One region of the Paenibacillus sp. W2I17 genome, then DNA from elsewhere that is predicted to be linked to it. Evidence: predicted binding sites of a transcription regulator. Region 1 holds the regulator's gene; the other holds the start of a gene.
What was found. The regulator CtsR, encoded in region 1, represses protease genes until heat stress. The targets are predictions, from matches to a motif close to ATGGTCAATAAAGGTCAAACA.

Region 1 (12,600 bases):
CCAGTTGTTCCGCCAGGAGCACCGCTGGGTAGCTATGTACGGACGGGATAAACGCTGAAAGCATCTAAGCGTGAAGCCCCCCTCAAGATGAGATTTCCCAGTATGTAAGACCCCTTGAAGACGACGAGGTAGATAGGCTGGGGGTGGAAGTGCAGCAATGCATGGAGCTGACCAGTACTAATCGGTCGAGGGCTTATCCAATAGCAAGTGATAATTCGCATGTTTCGTTTCGAATCTAGTTTTCAGAGAACGATCTCTGAAATGTAAGCTAAGCTATGCGTTTGGTGGCGATGGCGGAGGGGTTCCACACGTACCCATCCCGAACACGACCGTTAAGCCCTCTAGCGCCGATGGTACTTGGACCGCAGGGTCCTGGGAGAGTAGGACGCCGCCAAGCGAAGAACCACTGCCGATGTTATTCGGTGGTGGTTTTTATTTGTTTATTTTAGGGGATGCGAAAGCATCTCTTATTTGACTTTGTAAGAATCCTCTGACACACTCTAAGGGGTACATATATCAGATATCAGGCCATGATTTGGATTGATAATAACTCTAGCGAATGGGGTGTAGGACAACATGGAAATTCAGAAATTGACGGTAGATGATTTTGAACCGGCGATGGCACTCTCCGAATATGCTTTTCAAGTAGTAATGAGTGAAGAACAGAAAGAAAAACGGCGGAGTCAATTTTCGTCACAGGATATATGGGGTGTATATGAGGACGGGCAGCTAGGAGCTAAACTTCACATCATTCCTTTTCAAACCTATATTCATGGCAGATCGTTCGAGATGGGCGGTATTGCGGGTGTAGCCACCTGGCCAGAGTATAGACGCAAAGGCTGGGTAGCTGGTCTGCTGAAGCATGCGTTGGAAGAAATGAATCGTAACAAACAGAGTATATCTTTCTTGCATCCATTCTCTTTTGGCTTCTATCGGAAGTATGGATGGGAGACGTATGTTGAATTTAAACGTTATAAAGTACCTACAGCTCATTTGCCTCTGAAAAAAGCGACACCTGGAACAATTCGGCGTGGGGATCCGGGCCTCAGCATATTAAAGGAAGTATACAGTGCGTATGCTGAGCGTTATAACGGAACTCTGGTTCGGGATGATGCAAGGTGGGAGAATTCAGTTCTTGTTAATGGGACCAGCCAGAAGGCTGTATATTACGATGAAGCTGATGCAGCACAAGGTTATCTTTTATATGAGGTTAAGGAAAATAAGTTTACCATTAAAGAGATCATCTATCTGAATGAAGAGGCTAGGCAAGGGCTGTGGACCTTCATTGCTAACCATGATTCCATGATCCAGGAAGTTACGTTGCAGGCGCCTGCCAGTGACACGCTTGCCTTCCAATTGGATAACCCACGGATTCAGCAGGAGATTGTACCTTATTTTATGGCGCGTATCGTTAGTGTAGAGCAGTTTATATCCCAGTATCCATTTGCAAGCCAGGACTCACCGGTGCAGATTGTACTTCAGGTAGAAGATGCCCCACGCTCCATGGAATGAAGGGGTATGGCAATTAAACGTGGCAATGAACGGAACGGCGTCCATATGGAAAACATCGGAGCCAATTACTGATGATCAGATCATTAAGGTGGATATTCAATCCCTTACCGCGGTGCTCATGGGATATCGCAGACCAACGGAAATGGCACGAATCGGAAGAATTCACGGACCGAACACAGCAATCAAGGCTTTGGAAAAAGCGATTCCTGAGCGGGAAACCTATTTGCTCGATTTTTTCTGATGGCTATGCCCACTGCTCCATTTAACTTGATTAGCTTATATAGAAATACGGCGTGATTGAAAGACAAATGGACTTCTCCAGCAATTTTGGGGAGGTTTTTTTGTGTCCGGGGAATATTTCGTGTAAAATCGTAAAAAATGAATAGTGACCCCACTTGGCAAAACCACAAAATATGCTATAATGGTTATAAAGTCAAAGAAAGTCAAAGTCAACTAAAGGTTTAATACTTAAGTAGCTTTCTTTCTACAATCTGATGCATGATCGCCAATATACGGGATTCATTTCATCGGAGGATCAAGGGAATATTAAAGGACCTTCGTGCTTCCTTCGCTCTCCTGTTAACACCTGTGGAAGCAAGATTCGATGTTTCCCTGATTGGTTAAATGGGTAGAGAAGGTGTACTCTGTGGGGGCGTGTGGGTCCTTATTGACTTAACGTTTCAGACAGTGGAGGATGATTGGATGCGTAATATCTCTGATATTATCGAACGATATCTGAAGAGTATTTTGCATGAAAGTCCCGAAGGAATGGTTGAAATTCAGCGTAATGATCTGGCAGATCAATTCTCATGTGTACCTTCCCAGATCAATTATGTCATCAGCACACGTTTTACACTCGAGAAGGGATACCTGGTAGAGAGTAAACGCGGCGGTGGTGGTTATGTTCGCATACAGCGCATTGAATTACCGGCCCAATCAGCTCTGCATAATCATTTGCACCATAGTATTGGTGAAGAGATCGGGCAGACAGCTGCCGAAGGTCTGATCTATCAATTGGAAGAAGCGCGCTTCTTGAGCAAGCGGGAAGCCGGGTTGATGCGAGCTGCTGTATCTAGAGAGGTTATATTGGTCAAACTTCCTTACCGGGATCAAATTCGTGCCAGAATGTTGAAGGCGATGTTAATATCTTTGCTCGGTAAATGAAAACTATCGGGGTCAAAGGAGGTACATCAATATGCTGTGCCAAGAATGCAATAAACGTCCGGCGACACTTCATTTTACGAAGATCGTAAATGGAGAGAAGACGGAATTCCATATTTGTGAGTCATGTGCCCGTGAAAAAGGGGAAATGATCCCTGGAACAGCAGGTGGGTTTTCCATTCACAACTTGTTGTCCGGATTGCTTGATTTTGATCCAGCCGGCAAAAGTGGATCGGCAGGAACACCACCTGCAAAAGCTCTTCAATGTGAAGAGTGTGGTATGACGTACGCACAATTTAGTAAGATAGGCCGGTTCGGCTGCAGTTCATGTTATAAATATTTTGACAGTCGTCTGGATCCTTTGTTCAAGCGGGTTCATGGTAATACGTCCCATGTAGGCAAAGTGCCTGCACGAGCTGGTGGTCGCATCAAGGTGAAACGGCAAATTGCTGATCTGAAGCGTGAGCTACAAGAGAGCATCGCACAAGAGGAATTTGAAGAGGCGGCCCAGATCCGTGACCAGATCAGAGGACTTGAAAAAGGAATAGCTCAGGAGTAAAGTTTGTCATGAGTAGGAGGGATGCGTAATGCCTAATCTGCGCTTTACAGAGAAGGCGCTCAGCGACTGGATGCGCAGTGATGCGGCTGATTCCGAAATTGTCATTAGCAGCCGTGTCCGGATTGCACGCAACCTTCAGCATGTTCCGTTTCCGATGCTGGCTTCCAATGAGCAATCGGAAGAGGTGCTGAATAAGCTGAGCGAAGTACTTCAATACGATGACGTTCATGCCTTTGGGGATTTTCATACGTTGGATCTGATCGATATTGACGAACTTGACAAACGGGTGCTGGTGGAGAAACATCTCATCAGTCCAAGTCTTGCGAATGAATCCAGGAATGGTGCGGTTATTCTCAGTGAGGATGAGTCAGTCAGTATTATGATTAACGAAGAGGATCATCTTCGTATCCAGTGCCTCTATCCGGGATTCCAGGTGAAAGAAGCCTGGGAGAAAGCTTCCGCAATAGATGATGCTTTTGAAGCGCACGTGGATTATGCTTTTGATGATCGCAGAGGATACTTAACCAGCTGTCCTACTAATGTAGGTACAGGTGTCAGAGCATCGGTTATGATGCACTTGCCTGCCCTGGTGATGACACAACAGATAGGCCGTATTCTAACCGCAGTTTCCCAAGTGGGATTGACGGTAAGAGGAATATACGGTGAAGGTAGCGAGGCGATGGGTAACCTGTTCCAGATCTCGAATCAGATTACATTGGGACAGACCGAACAGGAAGTCATCGAGAACCTGCATGGTGTTGTGTTACAGATGATTGGTCATGAACGTACAGCGAGAGAACGGTTAATTACCGACTCCAGACTTCGGATTACGGATCGGGTCATGCGTTCTTATGGCATATTGTCTCATGCAGCTATTGTTGATTCCAAGGAAGCTGCACAGCGCTTATCGGATGTACGCCTTGGCGTGGATCTCGGATTGTTGGATGGACTGTCCATCACGGTAATGAATGAGTTGAATGTGATGACACAGCCGGGATTTTTGCAGAAAACATTCGGGGAAGATATGCGCACAGATGAGCGTGACATATACCGTGCTCAGTTGATTCGTGATACGATCAATGCAGCGAAGCAGTCCTAGTTTAACCTGATATTGTATTGAATTATGGTTTCATGCCGCATTGCGGCTTTTATATAATAAGGCATCTACAAATGCCAAATGACTTTATTCGCAGCACGGCTGCAAACAAAAATGATATGAAGAATACGACGGTTATTTCATTACATGACCTCGTTTTATCCAAAACCATGGAGGTGCAGGAGATATGATGTTTGGAAGATTTACGGAACGGGCCCAAAAGGTGCTCGCACTCGCGCAGGAAGAAGCTGTCCGTCTCGGTCATAATAACATCGGTACTGAGCATATTTTGCTCGGCCTCATTCGTGAAGGCGAAGGCATCGCAGCCAAAGCACTGATCGGCCTGGGACTCGGATTGGAAAAAATTCAGGATGAAGTAGAAACGCTGATTGGCCGTGGCCAAGAGCAACCTACCAACATTGCATATACGCCACGTGCGAAAAAAGTAATTGAACTGTCTATGGATGAAGCTCGTAAATTGGGCCACACCTATGTAGGCACAGAGCATATCCTGCTCGGATTGATTCGTGAAGGCGAGGGTGTTGCAGCACGTGTGCTCAATAACCTGGGTATTAGCCTGAACAAAGCACGTCAACAAGTGCTGCAATTGCTTGGCAGCAGTGAAGCTGTATCCAGTCATAATGGAACACCTGCCAATGTAAGCACACCAACGCTGGACAGTCTGGCACGTGACCTCACGGCTTATGCGAGAGAGAACAACCTGGACCCAGTCATTGGACGTAGTAAAGAAATTGAACGTGTCATTCAGGTGCTCAGCCGTCGTACGAAGAACAACCCGGTATTGATCGGTGAGCCAGGTGTAGGTAAAACAGCGATTGCTGAAGGCCTTGCACAAAAAATCATTGCAAATGAGATTCCGGAAACATTACGCGACAAACGTGTAATGACCCTGGATATGGGTTCTGTAGTCGCTGGAACCAAATATCGTGGTGAGTTTGAAGATCGTCTGAAAAAAATCATGGATGAGATTCGCCAAGCAGGTAACATTGTCTTGTTTATCGACGAATTGCATACCTTGATTGGCGCAGGCGGAGCTGAAGGTGCCATCGATGCTTCTAACATTTTGAAACCGGCTCTGGCCCGTGGAGAATTGCAATGTATCGGTGCGACAACACTGGATGAGTATCGTAAATACATCGAGAAGGATGCAGCGCTTGAGCGTCGTTTCCAACCGATTACTGTAGATCAGCCTTCTCCAGAAGAAGCGATTCAAATCTTGCACGGTTTGCGTGACCGTTATGAGGCGCATCACCGCGTGAAAATTACGGACGAAGCAATTGTGCAGGCGGTTAAACTGTCTGATCGTTACATTACAGACCGTTTCCTGCCAGACAAAGCGATTGACCTGATTGATGAAGCGGGCTCCAAAGTAAGATTGAACTCTTACACGATCCCACCAAACCTGAAACAACTGGAAAGCCGTCTGGAAGATATCCGTAAGGAAAAAGACGCTGCAGTTCAAAGTCAGGAGTTCGAAAAAGCAGCAGCTCTGCGTGATACGGAACAAAAAATCCGTGAAGAGCTTGATGTAACGAAGAACCAGTGGAAAGAGAAACAAGGTCGCACCGATTCCGAGGTTACTCCTGAGGATATCGCACAAGTGGTAGCCAGCTGGACAGGAATCCCTGTGAACCAACTGAAAGAAGAAGAGACACAGCGTCTGATGAATTTGGAGTCTATTCTACATGAACGTGTCATCGGTCAGGATGAGGCAGTGAAGTCTGTCAGCCGTGCGGTTCGTCGTGCTCGTGCAGGACTTAAAGATCCAAAACGTCCGATGGGTTCGTTCATTTTCCTCGGCCCTACAGGGGTAGGTAAAACAGAACTTGCTCGTGCTCTGGCTGAAGCGATGTTCGGCGATGAAAATGCAGTAATCCGGATTGATATGTCCGAGTATGGTGAGAAGCACTCGACTTCCCGACTTGTCGGAGCGCCTCCAGGATATGTTGGGTACGAAGAAGGTGGCCAGCTGACAGAGAAAGTTCGTCGCAAACCATATTCCGTAGTCCTGCTCGATGAAATCGAGAAAGCACATCCAGAAGTATTCAATATCTTGTTACAAGTGCTTGAGGATGGTCGACTGACGGATTCCAAAGGTCGCGTCGTTGACTTCCGCAATACGCTGATCATCTTGACATCCAACGTGGGTGCCGAAGCGATCAAACGTAACTCTACACTAGGCTTCACTGCAGTTGTAGATGCAGGAGCAGATTATGACAACATGAAGGGGAAAGTGATGGATGAGCTGAAGAAAAGCTTCCGTCCAGAGTTCCTTAACCGGATTGATGAAATTATCGTGTTCCACTCACTCGAAGAAAAACACATCGCTGAAATTGTTACGCTTATGAGTGAAGAACTTCGTAAACGACTGCTCGAACATGAGGTCGATTTCGAACTCACTGATAATGCCAAGTCGTTCCTTGCTAAGTCAGGCTTTGATCCAGCTTACGGTGCGCGTCCGCTTCGTCGGGCAATCCAGAAGCATATCGAGGACAAATTGTCCGAAGAGTTGCTCACAGGTAACGTAACCAAAGGGGATTCATTGCTCATCGACGAAGAGAACGGTGCACTGTCTGTTACGAAAAAAGACGTGGTCGTTCCGTCCAATGAGGAAATCGAAACTAAATAATATTTAGCAAGCTTTGGAGTTAAACTTCAGCTTGTATTGATCCATAATCCTTAATCAAATCCTTCTCGGCTTCGGCCTGGGAGGATTTTTTGCACTTTGGACAGAAGACGGACATGATTATGTCAGGAACATGTGTAAAGTTTGCGATAATCCTTTACGAAAAATCTCAAACAATGGTAAACTTTTAGTAACCCTGCACGTCAGGGAGTTTGGGTGAAATTCGTCGAATAATGCAAAATGCTGTTATAAAATTAAATTATAGGAGTGCTGAAGTGGCCAAAGTTAAAACCAAGTTTCAATGTACGGAATGCGGCTATGAAGCCCCCAAGTGGTACGGTAAGTGTCCAGGTTGTCAGTCATGGAATTCAATGGTGGAAGAAACAGAGACGGTGGTCAAAACACAAGGGAGAAATTCTCCTCTGTTTGACAGTAAAGATAAACCGCTTCCTATCATAGATATAGATAGCGGTCAGGAACCGCGTGTACAGACTGGAATCGGAGAGTTGAACCGGGTATTGGGTGGCGGAATCGTTCCGGGTTCACTCGTTCTAGTGGGCGGAGATCCGGGTATTGGGAAATCAACGTTGATGTTGCAGACATCTCATGCTTTGACGCATTCGGGTTTGCGTGTGTTATATGTTTCCGGTGAGGAATCAGTCAAACAAACCAAATTGCGGGCAGACCGCCTCGGGGCACTCTCTGCCGAGTTGTATGTACTGTGTGAAACCAATATGGAACGTGTAGAGGAAGCGGTGGATCAGATCCAGCCGCATTTTCTTGTCATCGACTCCATTCAGACGGTATATCTTCCCGAAGTTACCAGTGCGCCGGGTAGTGTAGCACAGGTAAGGGAATGTACGTCAAGGTTCATGCGGATTGCCAAAGGCAGAGGCATTGCAACGGTTCTTGTGGGGCATGTTACCAAAGAAGGTGCCATTGCCGGTCCACGTATGTTAGAACATATGGTGGATTGCGTGCTTTATTTTGAAGGAGAACGGCATCATACGTATCGCCTGTTGCGTGCGGTGAAGAACCGTTTTGGTTCCACCAATGAGATTGGCATTTTTGAAATGGGTGAGGATGGACTTCGTGAGGTGGGCAATCCGTCCGAACTCTTTTTGTCGGAACGTCCACTAGGGGTAGCAGGTTCAACGGTAGTTGCCAGTATGGAGGGTACACGCCCTCTGCTCGTGGAATTGCAGGCGTTGATCTCGACGACCCATTTCCCTTCTCCCCGCCGTATGGCAACAGGGGTAGATCTGCACCGATTAAATCTGATCATTGCAGTGCTGGAGAAACGGATGGGGATGTTTTTACAGACCCAGGATGCATATCTGAACGTGGCTGGTGGAGTACGGTTGGATGAGCCCGCTGTAGATTTGGCGGTTGCCGTCAGCATTGCATCCAGTTTGAGAGATGTACCGACCAAGCCGGACGACGTCATCTTTGGCGAGATCGGTCTGACAGGTGAAGTTCGAGCCGTATCACGGGCCGAACAACGAGTGAAGGAAGCCGCAAAGCTGGGCTTCAAACGAGTCATTTTACCAGAAAAAAGCTTAAAGGGCTGGAAACATCCTCGCGGGATACAACTGATCGGTGTGAATACCGTGGCAGATGCACTAGCGGTTGCTTTAGATTAGGGGGCATAACAAGATGAAAGATATGAGCCAACTGGATAATATGAATGAGTTGTTAAGGCTGATCGCACCAGGTACACCTTTCCGCGAAGGTCTGGAAAATGTGCTGCGCGCCAAAACGGGCGCACTGCTTGTTGTAGGATACAGCCCTGAAGTAATGGAAGTGGTGGATGGGGGATTCTCGATTAACTGTGATTTCTCCCCAAACTACCTGTACGAACTCGCCAAGATGGATGGTGCCATTATTCTTAGCGAAGATTTGAAGCGTATTCTTTACGCCAATACCCAGTTAATCCCAGATTCATCTATCTCTTCATCAGAGACGGGGATTCGTCACCGGACGGCAGAGCGTGTAGCAAAGCAAACGGGTAAATTGGTCGTATCCATATCACAGCGCCGGAATATCATTACTTTGTATCAGGGAACACTTCGTTATTCCCTCAAGGAAATCGGGGTTATTTTGACCAAAGCGAATCAAGCGATTCAAACCTTGGAGAAATACAAAGCTGTATTAACACAGTCCCTTACAAATCTGAGTGCCTCTGAATTTGAGGAACTGGTGACGATTCCTGAAGTGGTTAATGTAATTCAGCGTACCGAAATGGTGATGCGGATCAAAACGGAAATCAAACGTTACATTCATGAACTCGGGAATGAGGGACGACTCATTTCCATGCAAATGGAAGAACTCGTGGGTACAACGGAAGAAGAAGCCTGGTTATTGTATAAAGACTATGCCCGTGACGACAGTGATGACAAAATCCGTGAAATTATCGTGGGACTGAAAAGATTGTCGGACGATGAGTTGCTGGATGCACATCATATTGTCCGTCTGCTCGGCTATCCTTCATCAGCGGCTACTTCAGAGGATTCGGTTGCCCCTCGTGGATTCCGGGTATTAAATAAGATCCCCCGCCTGCCCAATGTCATTATCCATAATCTGGTGGATCAATTCGAACAATTGCCTCATGTTATTATGGCTACAATTGAAGAACTGGACGAAGTCGACGGTATTGGTGAAGTTCGTGCCCGGACCATTAAGGAAGGCCTCAAACGTTTGCAGGAGCAAATGTTTATCGACAGACAGATGTAAGGGTTTGCCTATATAAAGGCTTGAAATGGATGAGGTGAAACAACGATGCTAACCAGATTCATTCCGAATCTCTTTACCCTGGGTAATCTGTTTCTTGGAATGATGGCAATTTTGCTTGCGATTGATGGAAATTACAGTTTGGCTGCCATTATGGTCATTGTAGCGATGCTGCTGGATGGTCTGGATGGCCGAGTGGCACGTGCACTCAATGCCCAAAGCGAATTCGGCAAGGAACTTGATTCCTTGTCTGACATGGTTTCCTTTGGTGCAGCACCAGCCCTGATCATATTTATGGTGTCGTTTCAAGATTCGATGCCGATCCTCGCCTGGATCGCAACAGCGGCTTTTCCGATCTGTGGAGCCATTCGTCTTGCTCGGTTTAATGTTCGTCCGGGAATTCCCGGGTACTTCACAGGTCTGCCGATTCCCGCAGCCGGTGGGGTGCTGGCTACACTGTCCTTGTTCAATAAGGATATTGGCCCGGTTAGTATGATGATTGCTACGTTGCTGTTATCGTATCTGATGGTGAGTTCGCTTAAATATCCCAATTTCAAAAAGGTTGGTTTGCCACGCAAGGCAATCTGGATTGCACCATGGGTTGTGTTATTTGCCATAGCCGTAGCCGTTATTTTCCCGGAGCAGTTATCCAAATTGATCTTTATTCCGCTGGTGTTATACGCCCTCTATGGAATGAAGCATAATGTGCGAACGGCGGCCTCACGTAGTCGGGCGAAAAAGCGCAAGGATGAGAAATCTTCCCGTCCTTCCGATCGTTAAGTCGCCTTGGGGACAGACACTATACAAAGAAAGCACGTACTCTCCTGAACTGGAGAATGCGTGCTTTTTGTTTATTCAGATCTATTTACGGTAAAAGAAACCCTTACGGACGACATACATATCTTCTTACGACAGATTAAACATCCCTAACGTTGAACACTTCTGTGATTCGTGATTTACGACCTCTTCCATGTTAATGTCCAGCAGATTGCAGAGAGCCGACATGTAGAACAGGTTCCGCCCTAGTTCAGAGCTGATGACCTCTCTGCAGTTCTCACACAACTCACCTTCCACATGCGTTTCCAGCAGGCCCTTGGTTTGAGCGATATCGCTCTCCGGGGCATATTTCTGCTTGGTGGCGTGCAGCTCGATGCAGCCGCATTCGGTAATGGCTTTGGACACGGCACGGTTAACAGACGCTCCGGCTTGTCCCGTTTTGGACAGTACATCAATCAGGCTGCGATGACGCAGTAACAGTTCAGAAACTTGATCCTGGAAAGCCTGTAAACTTAGCGTACTCATTTTGCCACTCACCTCGGGATATGAATTGAATTCATTATATGCCAATAATTTACCTACTTTCAACTGACGATTGCAACATTTCCAAAAAGTTCTTCCAGATGGGATTAGCAATTCAGGAATTGGATCATACTGGATATAAAGATCAAGATACATTGAAGGAGGTGCAGGGACTAATGTGGAAAAAAGGCATTTTAACTTTTACAGGATTGTGCGGTGCATGGTTCGGCTACACGGCATATCATCTGGCAGGAAAATCGGTCCCATGGATGGCGGAGTGGATTCAGTCAGCAGGATTACTGGGAGCTGGTATATCGACACTGCTGGGAGCTGTAATGTTTATGGCTGTATGTAATATTGGTGGAACATTGATGGCAGACAGGCTGCATAGTGGAATTGATTCATTGGCAAAAGTACCTATGAACGAATTGGCTGCAGGTGCCGCAGGTACCGTTGCAGGATTGCTCGTGGCCTTGTTACTCTACCCTGTTGTGGGATGGATGGGGACGGCAGGAGAAGTGCTGCAAGTGGCGCTGACGGTGATTAGTGCTTATTCCGGTTATACCCTTGCCATGGCGAAGAAAGACGATCTGGGGGCCTTCTGGATGTCTGGACGATGGGGTCATCCCGAGGTGGACGAGGATAGACGGATGGAAGAACATAAAATTCTGGATACCAGTGTTATTATCGATGGGCGTATCGCTGATATATGCAAAACCGGATTTATTGAAGGCACGATCGTAATTCCGGAATTTGTTCTGGAGGAGTTACAGCATATTGCCGATTCATCGGATCTGCTCAAGCGGAACAGAGGACGGCGTGGACTGGACATTTTGAACAAAATCCAGAAGGAACTTGATGTAAAAGTCCTGATCTACGAGGGGGATTTCGAGGAAATCTCCGAGGTGGACAGCAAACTGGTTAAACTGGCTAAAGTGCTTCAGGGCAAAGTGGTCACCAATGACTTTAACCTGAACAAAGTGTGCGAACTCCAGGGTGTATCTGTGTTGAACATTAATGATCTCGCCAATGCGGTTAAGCCAGTTGTTCTGCCAGGTGAGGAGATCATGGTGCAGATCATCAAGGATGGCAAGGAGCATGGTCAAGGTGTAGCCTATCTGGATGATGGCACAATGATCGTTGTGGAAGGCGGACGCGAGTATATCGGCATGATGATGGAAGTGCTGGTGACCAGTGTGTTGCAGACTTCAGCGGGACGAATGATTTTTGCCAAGCCGAAACTGTTGGAAAAAGCCCAATAAAGCGGTATGATGGGTAGTGTATCGTTGAATGATATTGTATATCTTTGGACGATAAACTGACAGACAAGGCAGGGATTGCGGCATGGATAAAGGGTGGGGCGTTGTCATTGTGGCAGCAGGTCGCGGAACCCGGATGGGGACGGCCGAGAGCAAACAGTTTCTGTTGCTGCAGGACAAGCCCGTTTTCATACATACGCTTGAGGTATTTGCTTTGCTGGACGAGATCCGCGAGATGGTGCTGGTCACAGGAGCCGCAGATGTTGAGCGCTGCCAGGATTGGGTAAAAGAATACCAATTGGATTCACGTGTCCGTGTTATCCCCGGAGGGAAAGAG
Region 2 (12,600 bases), 980 kb from region 1:
AATCGGCTGTACCGGAGGCAAGCATCGTTCGGTAGCAATATCGGAATATTTGGGCAAGATGTTGGGAAGCAGCGAGACAGAAGCTGTTACCGTGAGCCATCGCGACGCTGACCGGGACCGTCATTGAAGAGGGTGAAGGGATGAAAGAGGCCGGACCACGAAGAGAACGTCCGAGAATAGTTGTAATGGGCGGCGGAACCGGATTATCCGTGATGTTGCGCGGTTTGAAAGAGAAGCCGCTGGATATCACGGCCATCGTCACAGTTGCAGATGACGGTGGAAGTTCAGGCATCCTGCGCAATGAGCTACAAATGCCGCCTCCGGGCGACATTCGCAACGTGCTTACGGCACTGGCTGATGTAGAACCATTGCTTTCAGATATGTTGAAGTACCGTTTCAATACAGGCGCGGGGCTTGCAGGCCACAGCTTGGGGAATTTGATTTTGGCTGCAATGACGGATATTTCGGGCGACTTTGTGACCGCAGTGCGGGAGCTTAGCCGCGTGTTTGCCGTTCGAGGTGAGGTATTGCCAGCAGCAGGGCAGGCCGTTGTGTTGCATGCGGAGATGGAAGATGGGACAATTATTACAGGTGAGTCCAAAATCCCTGAGGCGGGTGGACGCATCAAACGTGTTTTCCTTGAACCGGATCACGTGGAGCCGTTGCCAGAGGCAGTAGAGGCCATTCGTCAAGCTGACGCCATTCTGATCGGGCCAGGCAGCCTCTATACAAGCATCCTTCCCAATCTGCTCGTACCTAAGCTGGCTGAGGCTGTGGTAGAGGCTGATGCAGTGAAGATGTTTATCTGTAATGTTATGACACAGCCGGGAGAAACTGATAACTATACGGTAAGTGACCATCTTAAGGCGGTACACGAGCATATAGGTCATCAGCTCTTCGACTATGTTATCGTAAATAATGGTGATATTCCGCTGCAAGTGCAAAATAAGTATGCGGAAAAAGGAGCAAAACCGGTTGTACTGGATATGAATGTACTCGAAAGTGCCGGCTATCAGGTGGTTGCAGATACCCTTGTTCTGTTCAAAACCTATCTGCGTCATGATGCCGACAAGTTGAGTCATCACATCTACCAACTGGTACAAAATTGGATGTTACGGAAGAGGTGAAGTCCCATGTCGTTTGCAGCACAGACCAAAAAAGAGCTAACCATGATCGAGAGCGAACCGTGCTGCGAAAAGGCGGAACTTTCAGCCCTCATCCGTATGCTTGGTGCAGTGCAGTTATCGAATAAAAAAGTGATCTTGGATATTTCGACGGAGAATGCCGCCATTGCAAGACGGGCATACTCTCTGCTTAAAAAGCATTTTCAAGTGCATACGGAATTACTGGTCCGCAAAAAAATGCGGCTGAAAAAGAACAATGTATATATTGTTCGTATTCCAACCATGGTACAGGAGATTCTCAACAGTCTTCATATTGTATCGGAAGGTTTTCTGTTTACGCCAGGGATCAATACGGAGTTATTTCAGCAGAACTGTTGTAAACGGGCCTATCTTCGCGGTTGCATTTCTGGCTGGTGGATCGGTTAATAATCCGGAAGGTTCCTCGTACCATCTGGAGATTGCGTCCATGTATGAAGAGCACTGTCAGGCACTGGTTGACCTGGCCAATGAATTTCATCTGAATGCACGGTGTATAGAACGGAAAAAAGGATTCATCCTATACATTAAGGAAGGCGAGAAAATCATTGAGCTGCTCAGCATCATTGGTGCTCATCAGGCTTTGTTCAAGTTTGAAGATGTACGAATTATGCGAGACATGCGTAACTCCGTTAACCGGATTGTCAATTGTGAGACCGCCAACCTGAATAAAACCATTGGAGCTGCGGTAAGACAAATCGATAATATCCGGTTGTTACAAAAGGAAGTTGGTCTGGAATCGCTGCCTGAGAAGCTTCGCGAAGTGGCGGAGGTTCGACTCGCTCATCCGGATATCAACTTGAAGGAAGTTGGCGAGCTCCTTAAAGGTACAGTCAGCAAGTCGGGAGTGAACCATCGGCTTCGTAAAATTGATGAGCTGGCTGAGAAAGTACGCACAGAACGTTATGGTTAAGACGGAGTAGGGTAAAGTAACAAGGTCGGCTGTTTCTGCTGAACAGAAAGGTCGGGAAAGTCAACCGTTAAGGATCTAGAAGACTTACTTGGGTCGTTGGATGCGCTGTGCAAAAGATGAAATTAGGGCAAGATAACGTCCGTCAAAGCACCCTGAGTTTTTTCTTCTAGTGTCCTGCACGGGTTAATGGTATAATGTTGTATAAATATAATTGTGTATTTAATGTCCAGATTTCATAATAGGGGGTAAGTTTCCATGACAAAGCACCCGGTAGTTGTCCGTTTGAAAACGGGTCTCCATGCCAGACCTGCGGCACTGTTCGTTCAAGAAGCGAATAAGTACTCGTCTGAAGTGTTCGTCGAGAAGGACGACAAAAAAGTTAATGCAAAAAGTATCATGGGGATCATGAGCCTTGCAATTAGCACAGGTACGGAAATCCAGATTAGTGCAGAAGGCGCGGATGCCGAACAGGCTGTAAACGCTTTAGTTAGTCTGGTAAGCAAGGAAGAGCTTGAAAACCAATAAGATATGATCAATCCAATGAAGAAGCCCCGAAAGGGGCTTTTTTGCGTTTTTCACGTTTATGCTATCGTCAAGTGCAACATTATGGAATTTGTCCCGTCTGTTAAGGTATCAAATCGTTTAAAGTTTGAGATGTTAACACATAAGGAGGCTATCGTGATGGGTAAACAATGGATGAAACCGTTTGGTGCGGTGCTGGTGGCAAGTACGTTGCTTGTTGGAGGAACAGCATGGGTTGCACCAGGCAACTATGCTTACGCTGCAGAGGTTCAGGGAGTACAACAGAATGTGATTAATGTTGTGGGTAAAGGTGAGATTCAGGTGAAGCCTGATATCGCTTATCTGTCCATTGGTGTGAACAGTACTGCAGAGACAGCTGCATCTGCTCAAAAAGCGAATGCTGCCAAAGTTCAAAAGGTATCCAATTTGCTGAAGAATACGTGGAAGATCAGTGCAGACGACATTCAAACGAGTCAGTTCTCTGTACAACCCAACTATACGTATAGCGAAAAAGACGGACAACAAATTAAAGGATATACAGCGCATCATACGCTGACAGTCACATATCGTGAGATGGACAAGATTGGCGAATTGCTCGATGCTGCTTCGGGGGCGGGTGCAAACAATATTGAAAACGTGCGCTTTACTGTAGAAAATCCGGAAAGTTATGAGTCCCAAGTGATTGAAAAAGCTGTTGCCAATGCAGATGTGAAAGCTGGCGCCATTGCAAAAGCAGTTAAACGTCAACTAGGTGCTGTTCTTTCCGTGAGCCAAGGTGATGCCAATGTGCCTGTATTCTATGCAAGCGAGGCGTTGATGTCCAAAGCACAAGATACAGCAGGTGGCACTGAGATTGAAACAGGCCAGGTTAAAGTAAGCACAATCCTGAATATCACGTATGAAATGAAATAAACAAGATCGAACTAAGGATTGTAAGCTCAAGTAACCTTATCAAGTATCATTTGAAGGGTACAACGAAATAATGACAAAGACTTTGTCCTGTGGACAGAGTCTTTTTTTGTTGGAAAAGCAAACTTTGATGAAGTTAGATAGGAGGGTACCTTTTTGAAGCAACATGAAATGCTGTATATTGGTATCTTTTTTGTATAGTTGTTCGTGACAAAAAGGTCATATCCCGTTATATTTTCGGTCTGATATTCATCAACATTGTAACTCGAGCTGTAAACCTTTCCGAATTCGGGTTAATTATAATAGAGAGGTGAGCGTATGAGATATGCGATCAGGTCAGGATTACATACGCAATGATCCCTAATTGTGAATTCAGAGAGGAGTTTTATATATGACATCATGGAAAAAATGGACAAGTGCATTGCTTGCAGCAGGAATTATTGTAGGTAGCGGTTCGGTGTGGCAGGACAGTTCGGTTCAGGCAGCATCGGTATCCTCGAAAGTGACAACCCCGGCTGAGGTAACTCTGAAATCGGGTGGAAAAACACTGACTCAAAAAGGACTTCTTCAAGGTGGCTCAACTTGGGTATCTCTTACGGCAGTTAAAGATGTGGCAGGTGGAACGCTGAAATATGATGGGAAAACCAAAGAGTACGCTTTGACAGCAGCCAATAACACGATGACGATCAGCCTATTGGATGGCGAGCCGAGTGTTCGAATTAACAACTATTATCCTCAAGTGGACGCAAAGCTGATCAACGGCAGATTGTATATTCCATTCTCGGCAATGAGAGATTATCTGGGTGTACAGGGGAATTGGGATGCCAAAACCAAAACGTTGACACTCAGCAAGGTGAAACAAAATAACGTAAAAATTAAAGCGGCAACAGTCAATGTCACTGTAAAAAATGCTGAAGTAGATGTTCAATATCCACAGGTAAGTGGACTTGCCAGCAAAGAAGCTGAAGCAGCGATCAACAAAGTGTTGAAAGACGAAGTGGATGCTTATGTAGCTGACTTCAAGAAACAGACATCTGAATTCGGCGGTGCAACAGCCAACCGTCCATATGCATTTGAGAGCTCTTATGTCGTGACGTACAACGAAAAAGGCGTGCTGGGACTCATTACACAACGATATGAGGATTATGCTGGCGCTCATGGGATGACATACCGTACGGGCCATACCTTTGCACTGGACACAGGCAAGGAGCTTACGTTGGATGATGTGCTGCAAAATAACAAAACCATGCGCGAAACGTTGAGTAAAAAAGTGGGTGAGCAACTGAAAGCCCGCGGTGGGTACCTCGACGGTTACAAAGGATTGAATAAAGATCAAGATTTCTATGTGACACCAACGGGTGTAGTTGTGTTCTTCCAGTTGTATGAATATACGGCATACGCAGAGGGATTTCCTGAAATGCCATTTACGTATAAAGAGCTTCTCCCTAAAGGCACAGAACCTTTCAGTAATGTAACTGGAACCAAATAACGAATCATTATTATGCACTCTTAAGTTATCTTTCTTATAAAATAAAAAAAGAAGCCCTCATCATAATTATGATGAGGGCTTCTTCCCGTATAGACAACACAATGAGGTGTTGCTGATTACGTTAGGTGTTGATTATGTTAGCGCGTAGACCGTGGTCTGCGTCACACTTAGATGCCTTGGGAACCTACGTTTTCAATAACTTTATCAATGATACCGTAATCGGCGGCTTCAGCAGCACTCATGAAGTAGTCACGATCTGTATCTTTCTCAATCCGCTCCAGCGGTTGACCTGAACGCTCAGAGATGATGCGGTTCAAGGTATCACGCATTTTCAGGATGCGGCGAGCACGAATTTCGATGTCGGAAGCTTGACCTTGAGCACCACCAAGTGGTTGGTGAATCATAATCTCACTGTTAGGCAATGCAAAACGTTTACCTTTTGCACCGGCATTCAACAAGAATGCACCCATGGAAGCGGCCATACCTACACAGATGGTAGATACATCCGGTTTGATGAATTGCATTGTATCGTAAATGGCCATACCGGCTGTAATCGATCCGCCTGGGCTGTTGATGTATAAGTGAATGTCTTTCTCCGGATCTTCCGCAGCCAGGAACAACATCTGTGCCATAATGGCATTAGCCACTACGTCATTAACATCGCTACCAAGGAAAATAATACGATCCTTCAGCAATCTGGAGTAGATGTCGTAGGCGCGCTCCCCCCGGTTGCTCTGTTCAACGACCATTGGAATAAAACTCACGTGAAAAACCTCCTCGGAATGTAAATGTTATTGGTGTTTATACTTAAACTGTTACCGTATTACCCACATAATAAACAATTCCAAACAAAAAGTCAAAGAAAGTCAAACTAACTTGCAAAAAAAAGAAACCTTTCCGGTTTCATTGGTTAAATGGGTTATGAGCTGTTAAATAAAAATGGCGCGCCCGCCAAGAATCGAACTTGGATCTCAGGCTTCGGAGGCCTACGTCATATCCATTGGACCACGGGCGCACATTATGTGACAGCAATAATTATTATAGCTCATGAAATATTTAATTGCAAGCAGTTCGTTGTGGTATTGGTTTGGATTAACATAAAAATGATCATGATGAAGAAGAGTGGATAAAGAGTGCATTTAAGTAAATGCTATTAGAGGTTTTGGACATGCCGTATGAAATGTGATTCTGAGCGATATGTAGATTGAATTCATTTGTTTCTTCTATATATGGTATGCGTGAGCTAGTCCTTGATCATGGAAGTCTAGGATTGTGAAAATAGGCGCGTACAAACGCGGAATGCGTGTCGAAATAACACGTTGAAACACTTGCATGTCACGTCAGTTTTAGGTAGAATAGACGTGGGACTTAAAAAGTTAACCCGGGACGTTTTAGGGCCACGAAAGAGAGCTTAGAACGAGAACTTGCGGGAGTGGAAAGCATGCGAACGATTTTAGAAGTACAAAAGCAGCTTCTGCCTGATCTCATGGATATCTTGAAAAAGAGGTATACGATTCTGCAACATATCATGTTATCGGATGTGATCGGACGGAGAACGTTAGCTAATTCCATGCAGATGACCGAGCGGGTTCTGAGGGCTGAGACCGATCTGTTAAAGGCTCAGGGACTTATTGAAATTGACAGTGCAGGAATGAAGATCAGCGAGGCAGGGTATGATTTGCTGCAGCAGTTAGAGCCCGTAGCCAAAGAGTTGTTCGGATTATCCGAGCTGGAAGAGCGCATCAAGCAAGCCTACGGTCTGCAAAAGGTAGTTGTGGTTCCTGGTGATTCGGACGTTTCTCCATTTGCCAAAAGGGAACTGGGCAGAGCCGGAGCGAAGGCTCTCGGCAATATCATGAGTGACAACGACGTTGTCGCCGTTACTGGCGGATCAACAACGGCCGAAGTCGCAGAGCAACTGACTCCGCCAACATCGCTCAAAGGTGTCTGGTTCGTACCGGCACGCGGTGGACTTGGAGAAAGCCTTGAAATTCAGGCAAATACGATTGCATCCACAATGGCAAAACGGGTAGGAGCGCAATACAAACTCCTGCATGTACCGGATTTGCTTAGTGATCATGCCTATGAATCATTAATCCAGGATCCCAGTGTTCAGGAGATTCTGCAGCTGATTCGGAAATCGCGGATTGTTATTCATGGAATTGGTGATGCCGTAGAGATGGCGACAAGACGTAAACTTGCGACGGAGATTATAGATGAACTTCAGGAGCAAGGGGCCGTATCTGAATCTTTCGGTTATTACTTTAATGATCAGGGTAAGGTGGTACATACCATGCTTACACTGGGTATGCGACTTCAGGATATTGAACGAACCGATGTTGTGATTGGAATTGCAGGTGGCAAAAGCAAAGCTGCTGCTATACATTCCGTGTTGCGATTTGGTCAGGAAGATATTCTGATTATTGATGAGGCTGCTGCCGAAGTCATCGTTGCTGAAATGGAATAAGTGTTTGCTTTGCATTACAATTATTGTTGTCTTGACGGACTTCACCGTCTGTCTTGAATATATAAGTTTCATAAAAAAATTAATCAAAACTTGGGAGGAACTTACTCATGATTAAAGTAGGTATTAACGGTTTTGGACGTATTGGACGCTTGGCATTCCGCCGTATTCAAAATGTAGCAGGCATCGAGGTAGTAGCAATCAACGACTTGACTGACGCTAAAATGCTCGCTCATTTGCTCAAATATGATACAACTCAAGGTCGCTTCGATGGCGATGTTGAAGTACACGATGGCTTCTTCAAAGTGAACGGCAAAGAAGTTAAAGTATTGGCTAACCGTAACCCGGAAGAACTTCCTTGGGGCGACCTGGGCGTAGATATCGTTCTGGAATGTACTGGTTTCTTCACAACTAAAGAAGCAGCTGAGAAACACTTGAAAGGTGGAGCTAAGAAAGTTGTTATCTCCGCACCAGCTACTGGCGACATGAAAACCATCGTTTACAACGTAAACCATGAAATCCTCGACGGTACTGAAACTGTAATCTCCGGCGCATCTTGCACAACAAACTGCCTGGCACCTATGGCAAAAACACTGCAAGACAAATTCGGAATCGTTCAAGGTTTGATGACTACAATTCACGCATACACTGGCGACCAAAACACGTTGGATGCTCCACACCCTAAAGGTGACTTCCGTCGTGCTCGCGCAGCAGCTGAAAACATCATCCCTAACACAACTGGTGCTGCTAAAGCAATCGGTCTGGTAATCCCAGAACTGCAAGGCATCCTTGATGGTGCAGCTCAACGTGTACCAGTAGCTACTGGTTCCCTGACTGAGCTCGTAACTGTTCTGAACAAAAAAGTAACTGCTGAAGAAGTTAACGCTGCTATGCAAGAAGCTTCCGATCCAGAAACTTTCGGATACACAGAAGACGAAATCGTATCTTCCGATATCCAAGGAATCACTTTCGGTTCCCTGTTTGATGCAACTCAAACTAAAGTTCTGACTGTTGGCGACCAACAATTGGTTAAAACTGTAGCTTGGTATGACAATGAAATGTCCTACACTGCACAATTGGTTCGCACTTTGGAGCACTTTGCAAAAATGATTAAGTAATATCTGCAATAACATAGAGCGGAAACAGATGCTATATTGTTTCCGCTCTTTATATATCTACATTTTGCAAATTTCTCAAAAACACCAGGATTGACAGGGGATTTTAGCTCTTGATTGGTCCACCAAATACATGGGTGCGGAGGAAATACAGATGAACAAAAAAAGTGTACGCGATATCGAATTGACAGGAAAACGGGCTTTTGTCCGTGTAGATTTCAATGTGCCGCTCGAAGATGGTAAAATTACAGATGACAAACGTATTCGTGCAACGCTTCCTACAATCAACTTCTTGATTGAAAAAGGCGCTAAAGTCATTTTGGCAAGCCACATGGGTCGTCCTAACGGCGAAGTGGTTGAATCCTTGCGTTTGACTCCAGCAGCTGAGCGTTTGTCTGAATTGCTTGGTAAAACAGTTGTTAAAGCTGACGATTCTGTTGGTGACGCTGTTAAAGCTCAAATCGCTGAACTGAACAACGGCGACGTATTGTTGCTTGAAAACGTTCGTTTCCATGCAGGCGAAGAGAAAAACGATGCAGCACTCGCAAAACAATTTGCTGAACTGGCTGACGTTTTCGTTAACGATGCGTTTGGCGCGGCTCACAGAGCACACGCTTCGACTGAAGGAATCGCTCACTTGCTTCCAGCAGTGTCCGGTTTGTTGATGGAGAAAGAACTTGAAGTGTTGGGTAAAGCAATCTCCAACCCTGAGCGTCCTTTCACAGCTATCATTGGTGGATCCAAAGTTAAGGACAAAATCGATGTAATCGACAACCTGCTGAACATTGCAGACAACGTGATCATCGGTGGCGGTCTGACTTACACGTTCTTGAAAGCACAAGGACATGAAATTGGACAATCCTTGTTGGATGACTCCAAACTTGATGTTGCTCTCGGTTTCATCGAAAAAGCGAAAAAACTGGGCAAAAACTTCTACCTGCCGGTAGATATCGTAGTGTCTGACGATTTCAGTGCGAAAGCAAACACACAAATCGTTGACATCGACGGCATCCCAGCAGATTGGGAAGGCATCGACATCGGTCCTAAAACACGTGAGATCTATGCTGGCGTTATCAAAAACTCCAAATTGGTTGTGTGGAACGGACCAATGGGCGTATTTGAAATCGAACCATTCTCCCACGGTACTCGTGCAGTAGCGGAAGCTTGCGCTGAGACAGAAGCTTACACTGTAATTGGTGGCGGTGACTCCGCAGCAGCAGCTGAGAAGTTCAAATTGGCTGACAAGATGAACCACATCTCTACAGGTGGCGGTGCATCGCTCGAGTTCATGGAAGGTAAAGTACTTCCAGGCGTAGTGGCATTGAACGACAAGTAAGTTTTAGTAGTCTATAGCATGAAGGAGTTGAAACCCATGAGAACACCGATTATCGCAGGTAACTGGAAAATGTTCAAAACGGTTTCCGAATCCAATGACTTCATTCAGGAAGTTAAAGGAAAAGCGGAAGTTGAAGGCGTGGAGACTGTAATCTGCGCACCGTTTACAAATCTGCCATCCCTGGTAGAAGCCGTTAAAGGCACAAACATCAAAATTGGTGCACAAAATCTTCACTTTGAAGATAACGGTGCATTCACAGGTGAAATCAGCGGTGTAATGCTGAAAGACCTGGGTGTGGATTATGTCATTATTGGTCACTCGGAGCGCCGTCAATATTTTGCGGAAACCGATGAGACTGTTAATAAAAAGTTGCATGCAGCATTCCGTCACGGATTGACTCCAATCTTTTGCCTTGGTGAGACGCTTGAAGAGCGTGAAGCGAACCAAACAAAAGACGTATGCAAAGTGCAAACAGTAGCTGCTTTTGCAGGTCTGTCTGCAGAGCAAGCGGCACAAGTTGTTATCGCTTATGAGCCAATCTGGGCGATTGGTACAGGCAAATCATCCACTTCCCAAGATGCGAATGAAGTTATTGCTTACATCCGTACGCTGGTGAAGGATCTGTACAACGAGACGGTTGCGAGTGCAGTTCGTATTCAATACGGCGGCAGTGTTAAACCGGAGAACGTAACAGAATACCTCGGACAAAGCGACATCGACGGCGCACTTGTTGGCGGTGCCAGCTTGCAGCCGGCTTCGTTCATCGCGCTTGTTGAGGGGGCGAAGTAAGATGACAGCTCCAAAACCTGTAGCACTGATCATCATGGATGGCTTTGGTCTGCGTAACACGGTGGAAGGCAACGCGGTAGCGCAAGCCAAGAAACCGAACTACGACCGTTTCATGAGCCAATTCCCACATACAACACTCACTGCTTGCGGTGAAGCTGTAGGTTTGCCAGAAGGGCAAATGGGGAATTCCGAGGTAGGTCACCTGAACATTGGTGCCGGCCGGATCGTATACCAGGATTTGACCCGTATCTCCAAATCCATTCGTGACGGCGAGTTCTACGACAATGAAACACTTGTCAAAGCTGTTCGCGAAGCGAAACAAAGCGGCAAAAAGCTTCATCTTTACGGTTTGTTGTCCGATGGCGGCGTACATAGTCACATCGACCACCTGTTTGCTATGCTGGATCTGGCCAAAAAAGAAGAAATGAACGATGTATATATTCATGCCTTCATGGATGGCCGTGATGTTATGCCAGACAGTGGTAAAGACTTCATGCAGAAGCTGATCGCTAAGATTGAAGAAGTCGGAGTAGGTAAAATCGCAACGGTTCAAGGTCGCTATTACGCGATGGACCGTGACAAACGTTGGGAACGGGTTGAGAAATCATACCGCGCCATCGTTTATGGAGATGGACCAAAATACACCGACCCACTCAAAGCGGTTGAAGAATCGTATGAGAAGTCCGTATTTGATGAATTCGTTGAACCAACGGTTATCGTCAAAGCGGATGGTGAGCCGGTAGGTTTGGTAGAAAGCGGCGATTCCGTTATCTTCCTCAACTTCCGTCCTGACCGTGCGATCCAGTTGTCGCAAGTATTCACAAACCAGGATTTCCGCGGTTTTGATCGTGGTCCGAAGTTCCCTGTGGGCTTGCACTTTGTATGCTTGACTTTGTTCAGTGAGACGGTTGAAGGTTATGTGGCTTATTCGCCGAAAAACCTCGACAACACCCTGGGTGAAGTTCTGGTACAGAACAATAAAAAACAACTGCGTATTGCAGAAACTGAGAAATACCCGCACGTTACCTTCTTCTTCAGCGGCGGTCGTGATGTGGAGCTTCCGGGCGAAACTCGCGTACTGATAAACTCGCCAAAAGTTGCAACGTATGATCTGCAACCAGAGATGAGCGCGTATGAAGTGGCTGACGCATGTGTTCGCGAGATCGAAGCAGACAAACATGACGCCATCATTCTGAACTTTGCTAACCCTGACATGGTTGGACACTCCGGCATGCTGGAGCCTACCATCAAAGCGGTTGAAGTAACAGATGAGTGCATGGGCCGTGTTGTAGATGCAGTACTTGCCAAAGGCGGCGTTGTACTGATCACTGCGGATCATGGTAACGCGGATATGGTGTTCGATGAGCAAGGACGTCCGTTCACAGCTCATACAACGAACCCGGTTCCATTCATCGTTACGGATGCAAATGTAACCTTGCGTGAAGGCGGAATCCTGGCAGATATCGCGCCAACGATCCTTGACCTGATGCAATTGCCTAAACCTGCTGAGATGACAGGTACATCCGTTATCTCTACCCGTAAATAATATAATTTTAATAGGTTGTCGAATAAGACCTAAGTTACACTTTAACGAAGCGGGCAGAACCGATCTGGAGAAGCGAAGCGCTCGCCTTTATCCCCTAATTCTCACCTTTTATAAAGAGTTCAAAGGTTTGGGGATAACAGCGATCGAAGGACGGTACTGCACGCGGAGTGGCTTGGTGAAACATGTTTGTTCTGAACGTATTAAAATAAAATTTCAAATTTAAAGGAGATTATCACAAATGACTATTATTTCTGACGTGTACGCTCGCGAAGTCCTCGACTCCCGCGGTAACCCTACAGTAGAAGTTGAAGTATACCTGGAGTCCGGCGCAATCGGACGCGCAATCGTTCCATCCGG

Region 2: clpP (ATP-dependent Clp endopeptidase proteolytic subunit ClpP) is a predicted target of CtsR. The motif match lies at 5,846-5,866, and genes of this name have one in related genera.

Annotation. Positions count from the first base shown of each region.
Region 1 covers NZ_JAUSXM010000001.1:5,398,944-5,411,543, forward strand. The annotation lists rRNA gene QF041_RS24030 (23S ribosomal RNA) at 1-201, shown strand, start outside; rRNA gene rrf (5S ribosomal RNA) at 281-397, shown strand; gene QF041_RS24040 (GNAT family N-acetyltransferase) at 577-1,512, shown strand; gene QF041_RS24045 (sterol carrier protein domain-containing protein) at 1,538-1,753, shown strand; gene QF041_RS24050 (CtsR family transcriptional regulator) at 2,215-2,676, shown strand; gene mcsA (protein-arginine kinase activator protein McsA) at 2,708-3,232, shown strand; gene mcsB (protein-arginine kinase McsB) at 3,261-4,331, shown strand; gene QF041_RS24065 (ATP-dependent Clp protease ATP-binding subunit) at 4,516-6,978, shown strand; gene radA (DNA repair protein RadA) at 7,251-8,618, shown strand; gene disA (DNA integrity scanning diadenylate cyclase DisA) at 8,632-9,708, shown strand; gene pssA (CDP-diacylglycerol--serine O-phosphatidyltransferase) at 9,754-10,485, shown strand; gene QF041_RS24085 (nucleoside triphosphate pyrophosphohydrolase family protein) at 10,612-11,007, opposite strand; gene QF041_RS24090 (PIN/TRAM domain-containing protein) at 11,181-12,266, shown strand; gene ispD (2-C-methyl-D-erythritol 4-phosphate cytidylyltransferase) at 12,349-12,600, shown strand, end outside.
Region 2 covers NZ_JAUSXM010000001.1:4,414,383-4,426,982, reverse strand. The annotation lists gene rapZ (RNase adapter RapZ) at 1-127, shown strand, start outside; gene QF041_RS19825 (gluconeogenesis factor YvcK family protein) at 141-1,127, shown strand; partial or broken gene whiA (DNA-binding protein WhiA) at 1,134-2,073, shown strand; gene QF041_RS19815 (HPr family phosphocarrier protein) at 2,329-2,598, shown strand; gene QF041_RS19810 (SIMPL domain-containing protein) at 2,755-3,507, shown strand; gene QF041_RS19805 (stalk domain-containing protein) at 3,896-4,993, shown strand; gene clpP (ATP-dependent Clp endopeptidase proteolytic subunit ClpP) at 5,161-5,757, opposite strand; tRNA gene QF041_RS19795 (tRNA-Arg) at 5,934-6,008, opposite strand; gene QF041_RS19790 (sugar-binding transcriptional regulator) at 6,435-7,460, shown strand; gene gap (type I glyceraldehyde-3-phosphate dehydrogenase) at 7,568-8,575, shown strand; gene QF041_RS19780 (phosphoglycerate kinase) at 8,727-9,908, shown strand; gene tpiA (triose-phosphate isomerase) at 9,945-10,697, shown strand; gene gpmI (2,3-bisphosphoglycerate-independent phosphoglycerate mutase) at 10,699-12,243, shown strand; gene eno (phosphopyruvate hydratase) at 12,482-12,600, shown strand, end outside.